One region of the Candidatus Clostridium radicumherbarum genome, then DNA from elsewhere that is predicted to be linked to it. Evidence: riboswitches for the same ligand, from Rfam matches in the RefSeq annotation. Region 1 holds a riboswitch; the other holds the start of a gene.

Region 1 (7,566 bases):
CGCCAAGGCAATTGCCGTAGGAGTTCCATATGAAGGAGACGTGTGGGATTTTTATTCAATGAAAGCAAAGCCTGAAAAAGCACTTCCTGTTGGAGATATTTTAACTATTCCTGCTACTGGAACAGAAGCAAGCATTAGCTCTGTTATTACCAATGAGGATGGCATGTATAAAAGAGGACTTAACACTGAACTAATTAGACCTGTATTTTCAATACTAAATCCTGAATTAACCTTTACACTTCCTGATTATCAGACAGCCTGCGGTGCTTGTGATATGATGGCTCATACAATGGAAAGGTATTTTACAAATGTGGAAAATGTGGATTTAACTGATAGACTTTGTGAGGCTATATTAAAAACCATAATAAATAATACACCTTTAGCACTTAAAGACAGATCAGATTATGCTGCAAGAGCTGAAATTATGTGGGCTGGAACAAATGCTCACAATGGATTAGTAGATCCTGGAAGAATAGGAGATTGGGCATCTCATGGAATTGAGCATGAATTAAGTGCCTTATATGATATTGCACATGGTGCAGGTCTTTCCATAGTATTTCCTGCATGGATGAAATATGTTTACAAACATAATATAAATAGATTTGTGCAATTTGCAGTTAGGGTATGGGATGTAGATCTATCCTTTGAATCCAGTGAAGCAATTGCCTTAGAGGGAATAAACAGAATGATGGAATTCTTTAAGAAAATAGGACTTCCAGTTACCTTAAGTGATGCCAATATTCCAGAAGATAAAATTGAGGAAATGGCTGATAAGTGTACAAATAAAGATACAAAAACTGTTGGAAACTTTGTAAAATTAAATAAACAGGACATAATAAACATATACAATTTAGCAAAATAATTTATGCTTACCAAGGGACTTTACCGTTATAAAACTTTAAATATAGCTGGGAAAGTCCTTTAATTACTAAAATAATTACATGGAAGGAGACAAATAAATGTCAAAATTATTTTCGGAATATAATCTAAAAAATTTGAATTTAAAAAATAGAATTGTAATGGCACCAATGTGTATGGACAGTGCAGATAATTATGGAAATGTAAACTCCTGGCATTTTATTCATTATGGAACTAGAGCTGTTGGTGGAACCGGACTTATTATTCTTGAAGCAACTGCAGTAGAAAGCAGAGGAAGAATAACTGATAAGGATCTAGGTATATGGCAGGATTCACATATAAAGCCTTTAAAAGAAATTGTAGATGAATGTAAAAAGCATGGCGCAAAGATGGGTATACAGCTTGCTCATGCAGGTAGAAAGTGTGAAGTAGGTACTGAGGACATTATAGCCCCAAGCTCTATAGCCTTTAATGAAAAATACAAAACACCAATAGAAATGAGCAAGGAAGATATAAAAAGGGTAATAAGTTCCTTTAAGGATGGTGCCAGAAGAGCTAGGGAGGCAGGTTTTGATGTAATTGAAATTCATGGAGCTCATGGATACTTAATAAATGAATTTATGTCTGGGTTAACTAACAAAAGAACAGATGAATATGGCGGCAGTAAAGAAAACAGAGCTAGATTCTTAATGGAAGTTATAAAAGCAGTAAGAGAAGAATGGCCAATGGAATTACCTTTAATACTAAGGGTTTCAACTGTAGAATATGCAGCAGGTGGTAATAACCCTGAAGATACTGCTGAAATTATTAACTTTGTTAAGGAAGCTGGTATAGATATTATTAATGTAAGCTCAGGCGGAGTAGTTCAAGCACACATAAATACATATCCAGGGTACCAAATAGGGTTTGCTGAAAAAATAAAAAAACTCACCAGCTTACCTGTTGTTGCGGGTGGCCTTGTTACAAGTCCTCTTATGGCAGAGGAAATTATACAAAATAATAGAGCTGATTTAGTATATTTAGGGCGTGAGTTGTTACGTAACCCGTATTGGCCCCTAGTTTCAGCTAAAGAGCTTCAAGATGATATATTTTGGCCAGTTCAATATGAAAGAAGTAAAGAAGTAAGAAAGGGTGGTTTCTAATTTATAATAAAAAAATCAATAGTTCTTTTTACAGTGAAAAGCTTAATATGTATTATAAATTGACTAAACTAATTATAATTTGCGAAATTTAGGGAAAAATAATTGAATTTTTAGACAAAATAATCCGTTATTAGACAAAGGATATATGATTTTTCTATAGAATTGTATAAGTAATATTATGAGTTAACTATGGAAGGTGTCATATATGGTAAAAGGGAAGCAGCTATTGTATGTTCATGAATTAACTCCAGGTATGATTTTGTCTAAGGAAATAAAAGCTAATGGTAAGCTTCTAATTGCAGAGGGTACAATTGTAACCCAATATGCAATAGATAAACTGAAAGATTATTATATAGACAATCAAATTGAGGTATACTATGGAGATTTTGATGCTGAACAAGATTACAGCAAGGATGCTGATGAAATTAGGACTTTTGAGGAAGTTCAAGAAAGTCTTGAGGAACTTACCTTCAATGTAGAAAATATTTATGAGGATATGGAAAATTTAAAAGTAACAAGTATAGAAGAAATAAGAAGATTTGCTGTTAAAATTCAAAGTGAGTTAAAATCAGTAAACTCAGTGATTAAGAATATTGTCCTTTATGGCAGTGGGAAAGATACTATTTATAGACATGGAGTTAACGTTACTGCTTTAAGTACAATACTAGGCAAATGGATAGGATTAAGCGGCAGTGATCTTAACCTTCTTACATATTCCTCAGTTTTACATGACTTTGGTAAAGTTAAAATAGATAAGAGTATTTTAGATAAACCTGGAGACTTAACTAAAAAAGAATTTTATGAAATTAAGAAGCATCCAACAATAGGTTATAACTATATAAAAGAGATACCTTTTTTAGATAAGTCTGTGAGCTATGGCGTGCTTATGCATCATGAAAGAAATGATGGCTCCGGATATCCATTAGGATTAAAGGAAGAGAATATTCATAAGTTCGCAAAAATAATAGCTATAGCAGACACCTTTGATGCTGTGAATTCTGATAGGAGCTATAAAAATAGCAAGGGACCTTTCGAAGCACTTGAAATAATTAAGAAAGAAAGTCTAGGAAGGCTTGATTATGAGTATAGTAATATTTTCTTAAGTCACGTAGTTAATTATTATATTGGAGAAATGGTTGAATTAAATACAGAAAAGGTTTGTAAGATTATACAAATAGATGTAAATGATTTAACAAGACCACTACTGCTGGACAACTCTGAGTTCCTAGATTTGAAGCAGCATAAAGAATTATCAGTTAAGAGATTGGTTTTATAATTAACAAATAAGAAAGGCATTCCAAGTTTTATTGGAGTGTCTTTTTTATTTTATTTGTGTATTGCAAATAAATTTTCATTTCCATAGGATAAAATATGGCACCTGTATACCATACCCCCCTATATTATATAAATAAACATTTAACTATCATGTGAAAATACTAACAATACTAGTACAGAGAACATTGTGAAATCAATATTTATCATGTTAATATTTTATTTATAGTATCTTTTTGGATCTTCTGTAGTATAATATACGTATAAGAGGTATAGAGAATTTATAAGTAATTTGGGAGGTGTAATAATGAATATATTAATGTATGCTATTAGCAAAAAGTATAGGGAAAAAATAAAATCAGAGTTCAATAAAGACTTATCCCATAAATTAGAGCAGGAAGTAATTCAAAATGAATTTATATACAAGACTGTATTAGAGGGTAATGTGAATTAACTATATTGATGCCCATAGATCTTAAATGTGCCTATGGGCTCTTTTTATTTAGTTTAATAGACTTTATTCAATGAAAACTGTCACTTTTTTTGAAATTATTACAAATTATCTTAGGTACCACCTAAAAAATACAAAATATTTCGTATAATTATTATTAGATATATTGATTTCTCATTTAATATAGAATATAATGGTAATAACTTAATATAAATCAATTATTTTATATTAGTAAATAGCAAATCCATCAAAAGGTGGAGACGCAAAGCCGTGAGTCTAAAGCAAATTTATTTGCCATGATAGTCAGGTTGCCAAAAATATAGGGTAACAGTTGTATCTTTCTAAGATAGGCGCTGTGTTGCCTGTCTTTTTTTAATGTAAAAGTTACTTGTAACTTAAACGTTAAATAATTTGTTACCTAAAAACAAAACGTTTTATTAATTGAGAGGTGCAGTATGGTAAAAAAGTGGAGTTCAGAAGAACAAAAGTATCTAGCTGAAAATTGGGGACAAGTTGAATTGAGAGTTATTATGGAGGTGCTTGATAGGAGTTATGACAGCGTAGTTAGAAAAGCTCAAAGATTAGAGCTAGATACAAACAAATATCCAAAGGAGAATTTAACCAATAGGTGGTCTGAGCAGGAAGAAAATGTTCTTTATAACTTTTATCAAATTAAACCAATGAATGAATTAATCTTATTACTACCCAATAGAACAAGGGAAAGCATAATTAAAAAAGCCAAACAACTAGGTCTTAATTGTGAAAATAGGCATTGGCTTTCAGAAGAAGTAACTTATCTAGAAGAAAAATGGGGCGTAATGACCATAGAGAATATTGCAAAGAAGCTTGCTAGAACCAAAAATGCTGTTTTACTAAAAGCCCACAAAATAGGTCTTAGAGAGCAGATAATTGCAAACGGTGAATACCTTACTCCAAAGGATATTTCTGAGATTTTAGCGGTTGGCACAAGAACTGTTTATAATTGGATGGATAAAGATTATTTAAAATATAAGAAATTTAGAATAAACTCAATTAAAAAATATCAAATTTCAATAGATAACTTTAAACTATTTATAGAGGAACATGAAGATAAATGGAATACTAAAACAGCAGATATTAAATTTATTACATCATGTTATACCACTTTCAGGGACATGGCAAGCACCAAGGTGCCAGAATGGCTGCAGCAAAAAATTAATGTAGACAAGCAGAAGAAACTTCCCGCATGTCGCAAGCAGTGGACAATTAAGGAAGAAAATAGGGTTAAGTCAATGATTATTGGAGGCAAAACCTGTAAGGAAATAGCACTATTATTAAATAGAAGCTTTTATTCAGTACAAGATAAAATAAGCAGCAAAAGGCATGAATATTTTCAAAGCAATAATATAACATCATCTAGTTTAAAGGAAATGGATCAAATTTCAATAGTTGGATAAGATATTACATAAAATTAGTATATATCAGCAACTTAGGCTGAGAAACACTCCCACATAATAAATGAATATAAAAGGGGGATTTTGCAAAACTATTTTTAATAATAGTTTTGTAAAATCCCCCTTTTATTTATGCATTATGCCCCTGCTGGAGTGGATTGATTTGAACTATTTGCTGAAGCACTTTGAAGTAGGTTTAATAAGGAATCTAAATCAGCATTTAATTTAGTAAGTTCGCTAATTCTTGTGTTTTGAATACTTATCACTTTATCTAAATCAGAAGTTGCTGCATCAAATTTTTTGCTTTGCACGTCAGATTTAAATTGAGTAAAGGCTTGTTCAATGGTGCCATTAGTAGCTTGTATTGCGGACACATCATTTTGAATTAATTTACGCTGTGCATCAATTTTGCTTAAATCATCAGAAGTTAATTGCTTTTTACTTTGTTTAATATTATTAATGTCTGTTTTTACAGTGGCTCTTTTATCAGATACTGTTTTTCTAAGCCCTTGAATGGTCTCGTGATTTTTCTTTATAGTATCTTTTTTCTGGAGCATATTAGCTTTGAACTGCTGTCTTTCCTGAACTAACTGAAGGTGCTGCTGCTGTTTTATAAGTCCATCGCCAAGTTTACCTGCTGTAGCACTTGTTCCTTGGGCATGGACAGCCATAGGTATTATAAGGGCTGCTGAAATCAATGATGAGATTACCTTAAATTTTAAATTTTTCATTTTAAAAACATCTCCTTAATTTATATTATTTATTATTGACTCAGTTGTATTTATTTCCGAACTATTATCTAGGCCATTTAAGGTACTATCTAATTTATCTAGCATATTAGAAGCTTCCTGCATTTCCTTATCTGTTGATGGGGTCATATTAGTTGATCCATCGGCCTTATTAATATTTGCTGAAGTAGTATTATTCTTTTGAGCAGGGCTTAGTATAGAGGATTTTTTATTATTTGATACGGGCGTTAATGTTCCGCTCCTTTCGCAGCCAGCAGCCAAAAAACATATAAGCATTAACATTATTAATAAAATCTTTTTCAATAATATCCCTCCTGTATTCCTAATTCTGCACAGAAAGATTATCAATCTTTCTGCCTCCTGTATTCCTTACTTTCTCCTTACAAATAAAGTTTACCATTTTAATATAGGTTAAATCTCCGATAAAATGTGGCAGAATTGTGGCAAGTTTTTAGCAGTTATATTACATATAAAAGACAAATGTTATAATAGATAGTGAAGATGTCTATATGAGGTGAAATTAACGTGGAACAAAAACTTATATATATAGCAGATGATGAAATCAAGATTCAAGAATTAATAAAAATATTTTTAGTTAAAGAGGGATACATTGTGGAAGCTTTTACTAATGGTGAGGAGCTTTTACTGGCCTTTAAGGAAAAGGCTGCTGACATGCTTCTTCTAGATATTATGATGCCTGGGATAGATGGGCTTTCAGTCTGCACTCAAATACGAAAGGAAAGCAACGTACCAATTATTATTATCTCCGCAAAGGACGGAGAATCTGATAAGATTGCTGGTCTAATGCTTGGAAGTGATGATTATATGACTAAACCCTTTAGTCCTGTAGAACTAGTTTTGAGAGTAAAAAGTATATTTAAGAGAATGGAATTTGAGAAAACTAGAGAGAGTAACTCAGCATTAATAAACATATTAGATGTAACTATTTCTACTGAAGGCAGAAATGCAGTTTGTAATGGTCATGATTTAAAGCTTACTCCCATGGAATTTAATTTATTCCTTTATTTAGTAAGAAATGTAAATAAGGCAGTATCTAGAGAAGAACTACTAAATAAGGTTTGGGGCTTTGATATGGAAGTAGATACGCGTGCTACTGATGATATGGTAAAAAGAATTCGAAGGAAGCTAAATAATGAAGGAGCTGCACTTACAATTGAAACCATGTGGGGCTATGGATTTATGATTTCTGGTAAACAGGAATAGGAAGGTTTAGATCTATGAATAATTCTAAAAAATCCATTAGGAAAAGTATATTTTTATCACATATATCAATTATTATTATATTGGTAATTTTAACTTCCATTGTATTTAATATATGCATCAATATTTATATAAGGTATCAAACCAGGAATCAACTCTTATCTGCTGCTCAAATTATTCAAAAGTCACTGAATACGCAGCTTATAAGCAGCACGAAGGATAATATTACTGCAGACGAGAAAACAGAACTGAACTCTCTGTTAAAAATAAATAGAATACTTAAACAGACCCAAACCTTTCTTGACATAAAATATGCAGTGGTAAACGTAAATGAGAAGGTGATTTTTCCAAGGAATTTAGCAAGTGAAGAGGCGGGTATATTAAGTAATGATATAATACCTTCCTTAGGTAAGAAAAATATTTTAGGTAGTGGGCTGAAA
Region 2 (7,566 bases), on a different contig from region 1:
GTGCATTAACTGGAACTATTTCATGTGTACATTCATCTGAAATTGGTAAACATGCTGATATATCAATTGAGGCTGTACCAGGGCCAGAAGTTATAACTGGCAGTACAAGAATGAAGGCTGGAACTGCACAAAAAATGATATTGAATATGATTTCTACTTCTTTAATGGTAAAGTTAGGTAAAGTTTATCACAATTTAATGGTGGATGTTCAACCAACAAATGAGAAATTAGTGGCACGAGCTATAAATATTATAGCTAAAAGTTCAAATTGTACAACAGATGAGGCCGCTAAATATTTACTAGAAAGTGATAATAATGTTAAAGTTGCAATTTGCATGGTTTTAACTAAGAATAGCAAAGAAGTTTGCAGTGAAATTTTAGCTAAAGAAAATGGTAATATTTCAAAAGCTATTAGAAAAATAAAAGGTTAATTCTTATGCAATTTATCAATAAATTTGGTACAATTATTATAGGCATATTAATTTTGATCAATGAAACTTAAAGTGAGGTCATTTCATGAGCTGTTTATATAAAATTAAATCCTGTGATAATTTCACAAAAACTGAAGAAAAAATTTCACAATACATTTTAGAAAATGTAAATGGAATAGTGTATGATTCTGTTCAGGATATCGCTGCCAAAATAAATACATCCCCAGCTGCAATTATAAGATTTTCAAAAAAACTTGGATATAACGGATTTAGTGAATTAAAAATAGATCTTGCAAAGGATAACACCGAAGAAATTCCATTATTTTCCGAAAAAATTTGTCAAAACGACTCTTTAAAGACAATAGTAAAAAAGTCAAAGTCATCTGATACTTCTGTTGTAGATCAGACATACAAGCTTTTAAGAATTGAAACCTTGAATGATGCAGTTCAGGCTATGAAAAATGCCAGACGTATTTATTTATACGGTTTAGGTAGTTCTGGAATTTGTTGTTATGATTTAGCACAAAAGTTATCTCGTGTTGGTTTTGATGTAGTGTTTTTTAACGACTTCCATATGCAATTAGCAGCAACAACTTATATCTCTAAAGAGGATGTTGCTCTTGCGGTTAGCTACAGCGGAAACACAAAAGAAATAAATATTGCAATGGAACAGGCAAAAAATCAAGGTGCAACAACAATTTCAATAACACAGTTTATAAAAAGTCCACTATTGAAATTTTCAAATTTAGTATTATATGTACCGTCTCAAGAAAAGGATCTCAGACTTGCCGCTGTTTCATCAAGAAATTCGTCTTTAATTTTAACAGATTTATTATATTTAGGTATAATTTCAGATAAATTAGATGAACACAAGAAAAATATAATGACTTCACGACAATTGGTAAACAAATTGAGATTCTAATTAACACAAAAGTTAAATACTCAAATAGGAAAAAAGCAGCCACCAGTGAATTGGAGGCTGCTTTTTTTATTTTATATGCTATTGCCTTTAATAAATCTCTAATTTAATTACTTGAGACTTATTTGTATTGGTTCAGATGTATAACCACCAAAGTTAATAGTTAATTTATACGTACCTTTTTCTAAATTCTTAGTGCTTAAATTAAATATATATTGATTAGCTGTTGAATCATATCTAAATGCATTTCCAGTAGTTGCAGCACTTGTAGAAACGACCTCTTCATCAGTCCCTGCAACACTATCGGTCATTCTTGCAATTGATAATGTAGCTGCTGCAGTTGAAACATAGTTTCCAGTAGCATCCTTCAATTGGAATTTCACCGGTACTGTACTACCTAGCTTAAATAAACTAGTACCATTTGGATTAATTGGCTGAAGTATTCCACCAAACGCATATTTAACTGTATAGGATATAGTCTTTTCTATAGTATTGCCTGCATTATCTCTAGCTATAATTAATTGAGTTCTGAGGCCTACTTTACTTGTATCAATTGTTCCGCTGGATGGTGTAGCTAATCCTGATAACTCATCAGAAGAAGTCCATGCTACAACCTGATTAAGTGTGTAGGTACCACCATCTTCAACATTTATAGTAGGTGCTGTCTTGTCTATGTTTATTCCTGATACAGTATATGATGCACTGTTTCCAGCCTTATCAGTTGCTGTTCCTGTTACTGACTTGTTTCTACCTTCAGTTGATATTGTCTGATCAGGTGTTACACTTGCAATTCCTGATAAAGCATCGCTAGCGGTAAAATGAACTTTTACGTCACTATTGTACCAATTTGCAGTATTTGGACTAGTAGTTGGTGCACCAGTAATAACTGGAGGTGTATCATCAACTGTATAAGTTACACTAGCTGTTCCAACGTTTCCAGCTTCATCAGTAGCAGTAACTGTTATTGTATGGATTCCTTCTGTCTTATCTAAAGAATCAGCTTTTATGACCAATCCAGAATCTGAATTATCAGTTGTTGTGTATTTTAAATCAGGCAACTCATTTGACTTATAGGACATTCCATTTACTGGATTACTTATTGTAACAGTTGGATTAGTATCATCTATGAAATATTGGATTTCCTTTTCGCTGCTATTTCCAGCTGCATCTGTTGCTGTAATAGTGTAATTATGAAGCCCTGCTTCTCTTGAAAGTTCAGGAGTATTATAATTAGGATTTGAATCCAAATTGTCAGTAACAGTTAAACCAAGTTCCGGTAGGTCTGTTGATTTATAGTATTTATGAGCAAAGGAATTTGCAATAATAACTGGAGGTGTATTATCTACTGTGTAAGTTACAGTTTTTTTAGTTTCATTACCTGCAGCATCCTTAGCTATTACACTTAATGTCCAATTTCCCTCTGAAGTTTGCAATTGGTCTGCTACTTGACTTACAACTCCAATATTATCTGTTGCAGTATAATAGCTTTTTCCATCAAGAAGCTCAATTAAACTCTTTGTAGTTAAGAAACTTCCATCTTTAATATTAAAGTTGACTTCAGGTGCGGTGTCATCGATAGTGTAAGTAATATCTTTTGTTTCCTCATTTCCTGCCAGGTCTTTAGCTGATACTGATACCGTATGTGTTCCTTCTGTTAAATTTAAAGACACTACAGTAACACTACTTAAATCTAAATGAGCATCTGTTGCAGTAAAGAAGCTATCCTTAATGTCTTTTAATGCACTTGATTTATAGAACCCTCCATTTACAAGCTCTTTATTAAATGTAATTACAGGTTTAGTATTGTCTACAGTATAGCTGCTAGCCTTTATAGTAATATTACCTGCTTTGTCTACAGCAGTTACAGTGGCTGAATGTGTACCATCTGTGCTCTTTTCCAAAGAAGAAGCCTCAACTTTAAGTAGATTGATATCATATGCTGTGTAGTAATCTCCCAGTGTATCTAAGGCTGCTTTATTGTAAAACTTATCAGAGTCCAGTTTGATAGTTACAGTTGGAGCAGTATCATCCACTGTATAGGAAGCAGATGCACTATTTGAGTTTCCTGCTAAATCTGACGCACTCACTGTGACACTGTGATTATCTTCTTCTAAATTAAGAGCAGGTGCATTCACAGAATTTTCGTCAAGATGTGCATCCTTAATATTAAAATATGGATTAAAACCCTTAAATGTAGAATTATAGAATCCATTATCATCAAAATTAAAGGATATAGATGGTGCAGTATTATCAATTGTATAATTAATATTCTTGGTTGTAGAATTACCAGCCTTATCTGTAGCGGTAATTGTAGCTGTATAATCCCCTTCTGTATAAGTTAAATCTGATGCAGATACTTGGCTAGGGTCAAGATTAGCATCTTGAACAGTATAGTATTTTCCTCCACCATTCTGAATTATACCTTTCAGAGTGTCTGCATTATAAATTCCTCCATCAACTATAGCAGTTGATATTGTTGGAGCAGTTTTATCAACTGTATATATAGCACTTGCACTGCCTATATTACCTGCGGCATCAGTTGATGTTACGGTAACTGTATGCGTACCTTCAGTAGTATCCCATCCAGTAATTTCCTCAGTGTGTTTATTTGCTTCATCAACACTATATATAGGTGAATTTGGTAATGTTGTTGCATTGTAGTAACCATTGTTTATTGGAGCTGAAATAGTTACTACTGGCGCTGTCGTATCTCCTGCTTGGACATTTACAGTAAAAATATCTACTATATTATTAACAATTTGAGCCTTACCACTATTGGGATTTGCATTAGTAATTATTACAGTAATTGGAATAACTACATTTCCAACAGGTACATCATTGTCCACAGTTACAGTGGCAGCCACAGTTTGCGTGGTATCAGTATTAGTATTAAATGTTAAAGCAGATGAAGGTACAGATGACGTAGGAGTACCTGATTTGGTAATGTGGTAGTTTGTATTCACCGTTACTGTTGATGATAAATTATAACCACTTGGGATTGACACTTTGATAGAAAAATTCACAGTTGCTCCTTGAGCAGCCTTAACAACATTACCACTCTGTTCAGAAGCAGCAAGTTCAATATTTGGTGGTGGTGGATTATCATTAGCAGCAAAGGTAGGTGTATATAAACTTGCGGTCATTGCCAAGGCTGTAAAAATTGAAATAAGTTTTTTCTTGTTCATAAAATTTTCTCCTCTTAAAATAATTTTGTTTTTTAAGAGGGGAGGTTACACTATTAGCTCCATGAGGCCCAAGTGTCCAGATACAGACCGCACTTCTCAGCTCCCCTAATTTAAGAAACTTCCTACACGAGCATTAGTTTCTTATCAGCAGTATTAGAGATAAAAGTCTAATATTATGCAAAATCACCTCCATCTTTGTAATATCATAGCTTGTATTTACATTCAGCTTGCTAAGCTATACAATATTAGAATCTCAAGATAAATTTATAATAATTTTCTACAAAGAAAGCAAACCTTTATCTAATTTGTTGATTTCTAATCTATAGTAGAGGCTCTAACTAGCCAAATAATATAAGTCAAGCTGTTTTAAATACAATTATACTGAATATTCCATTAATTCTCAATAATTGTAATAATATAAATTTCAACAATATATTTCAAATACGGACATCTAATTGTAAATATAGTTTAAAAACCTCATCTATTAGTAGTAAGACTCTCCATAACTACTAATAAATGAGGTTCCCCGTTTTATTTTTGAATTTTTGTATACCTTTTACGTGTTCCTACATTCACTTTATTTTCAAGTTTAAACTTAAATATTATTTTATTGTAGACATTGTATTAATGAATCTACAGCGGTGTTTGAAATCCCTCCACCAGTCCTTATTATAATATTACCATATCTTTTACCAATTACTGCTTTTTGACTCGTATCTAAATCATTGTCTGACAGTACTACTGGAGAAGTATTAATTGCTGCAATTGATCCTGCTGATAAAGCATCTATAAGCTCATATCCCTTTGCTATATAAGTCTTATCTATAACGCTTCCATAAAACTTATCTATAACTAATGAGTTTGTTTCAAATCTATTTTTTCCACCTAGTCTGTTATTTCTTATATCTCCGGAAACAATTACATCAATACTATTAAGTACATTATTAGATACTACTCCAGTGCCACCTATAATGTATGCATTCTCTATATTCTTTGAACTTAGCCAGCTATAAGTAGCTGTTGAAATATTGTCTTTTTCCACCAATATTATAGGCATATTATCTCTACCTGCAGCAGGTGCAATGGATAAAGCATCAGCTTCACCATAGCCATTGCTTATAACTATTTTGCTTACATTATAACAATTCTTGTCTATATATTTTGCAACCTCTAAAGATGTACTATATCTATCACTTCCACTGATTCTTTCAACAGTTAATCCTAAAGCTTGAATCTCAAATTTTACATTATCACTAACTACACCAGTTCCCCCTACTATAATAGCTTTCTTAGCTTTTAATCTCTTTATCTCATTTATAGTTGAATCCGTAAGAGAGTTTGTTTCTGTCAGTAGCAGTGGAGCATTCTTGTATTTAGCTAGTGGTGTAGCCCCTAATCCATCTGCCATAGCTCCTCCATTTACAATTATTATAGTATCTGTAGTACTAAATTGACTTTGACTTAACTTGACAGCTGTATCATATCTGCTGCTTCCTATTAATGATAAAACTTCTATATTTCTATCAACTACGTTAACAATGCAGTTAGCAATGTATCCACCTTCAATAGTCTTAACAGTTATTGTAGCTGCGCCTTTTCCTATGGCTGATACTTTTCCTGTATTATCAACTATAGCTACAGATGTATTGCTGCTTGACCAAGTCACATCTTTATTTAGTACATCTGTGGGATTTACTGTTTCTTCAAGGCTTGTTGATTCACCTATTTTTAAGTTTACGGTAGTTTTATTTAAATTTACCCCCGTTACTGGCTTAGCTGTCCATTTTGCATACAATGTTACATTTGTTGTTACTTTATCAGTTCCAAAGTTCCATGCATTTAAGCATTCAGCCTCTTTATACCAGCCAGCGAAGGTATATCCTGATTTTGTTGGTTCTATTGGTGCTGTTATTAAAGTATCATTATCTGCTTGTACACTTCCTACAGCACTTCCACCTTCACTGTCAAATGTTACAGTATAATTTATTGCAGGCTGTTCTATTATCTGGTCAGCTGTCCATTTTGCATACAATGTAATATCTGTTGTTACTTTATCTGTTCCAAAGTTCCAAGCATTTACGTATTCAGCCTCTTTATACCAACCAGCAAAGGTATATCCTGCTTTTGTAGGTTCTGTTGGCGCTGTTATTAAAGTATCGTTTTCTGCTTGTACACTTCCTACAAAACTTCCACCTTCACTGTCAAATGTTACAGTATAATTTGATGTAGGCTGTTCTATTACCTGGTCAGCTGTCCATTTTGCAAACAATGTAATATCTGCTGTTACTTTATCTGTTCCAAAGTTCCAAGCATTTACGTATTCAGCCTCTTTATACCAACCAGCGAAGGTATATCCTGCTTTTGTAGGTTCTATTGGTGCTGTTATTAAAGTATCATTATCTGCTTGTACACTTCCTACAACACTTCCACCTTCACTGTTAAATGATACAGTATAATTTGCTGTAGGCAGTTCTACGAATGTTATGGAGTTACTACCTGCATATACCTGAGCATAAGAACCTTCAAACCCCTTTATCTTAAAATTTGAATTAACGCTGTCGAATGTTAAAAATCCAATACTAGTAACGCTTTTCGGAATTGTTATTTCAGTTAAAGAAGTACAATAATAAAATGCGTAATCTCCAATACTTGTAACACTATCTGGAATTACTATATTTGTAAATGCATAATTATGAGCAAAAGCATTAAAATCTATGATCTTAACAGTGTTTGGAATTGTTACGTTTTGGAGGACTTTACACATTTCGAAAGCGCGATATCCAATTCTCACCACGCCCTTTGGAATTGTTATATTTGTAAGAGCTGTACAATTTTCAAATGCACTGTTTCCAATATTCGTTAGACTACTTGGAAGAGTAACACCTGTAAGAGAGAAGTTATTGTAAAATATAGAATCTCCGGTATTTGTAAGATTATTTGGTAGTCTTACATTTGATAAAAGTTGATCATTATAAAACAAATAGTTTCCTACACTTATTACACTATCAGGCATTTCAGCAGTTTTAAGATT

What was found. A riboswitch is a leader RNA that binds a small molecule or an ion and turns the genes downstream of it on or off. The one in region 1 is predicted to bind cyclic di-GMP.
Region 2: another riboswitch for cyclic di-GMP. It lies ahead of ACJDUH_RS18335 (Ig-like domain-containing protein); the one in region 1 lies ahead of ACJDUH_RS01545 (hypothetical protein).

The regions. Positions count from the first base shown of each region.
Region 1 covers NZ_JBJHZY010000001.1:309,227-316,792, forward strand. The annotation lists gene ACJDUH_RS01525 (iron-containing alcohol dehydrogenase) at 1-862, shown strand, start outside; gene namA (NADPH dehydrogenase NamA) at 960-2,000, shown strand; gene ACJDUH_RS01535 (HD-GYP domain-containing protein) at 2,206-3,276, shown strand; gene ACJDUH_RS01540 (hypothetical protein) at 3,580-3,726, shown strand; cyclic di-GMP riboswitch class I at 3,951-4,039, shown strand; gene ACJDUH_RS01545 (hypothetical protein) at 4,179-5,159, shown strand; gene ACJDUH_RS01550 (hypothetical protein) at 5,294-5,887, opposite strand; gene ACJDUH_RS01555 (hypothetical protein) at 5,903-6,208, opposite strand; gene ACJDUH_RS01560 (response regulator transcription factor) at 6,431-7,129, shown strand; gene ACJDUH_RS01565 (sensor histidine kinase) at 7,144-7,566, shown strand, end outside.
Region 2 covers NZ_JBJHZY010000005.1:148,045-155,610, forward strand. The annotation lists gene murQ (N-acetylmuramic acid 6-phosphate etherase) at 1-431, shown strand, start outside; gene ACJDUH_RS18330 (MurR/RpiR family transcriptional regulator) at 517-1,353, shown strand; gene ACJDUH_RS18335 (Ig-like domain-containing protein) at 1,461-4,535, opposite strand; cyclic di-GMP riboswitch class II at 4,566-4,649, opposite strand; gene ACJDUH_RS18340 (leucine-rich repeat protein) at 5,143-7,566, opposite strand, start outside.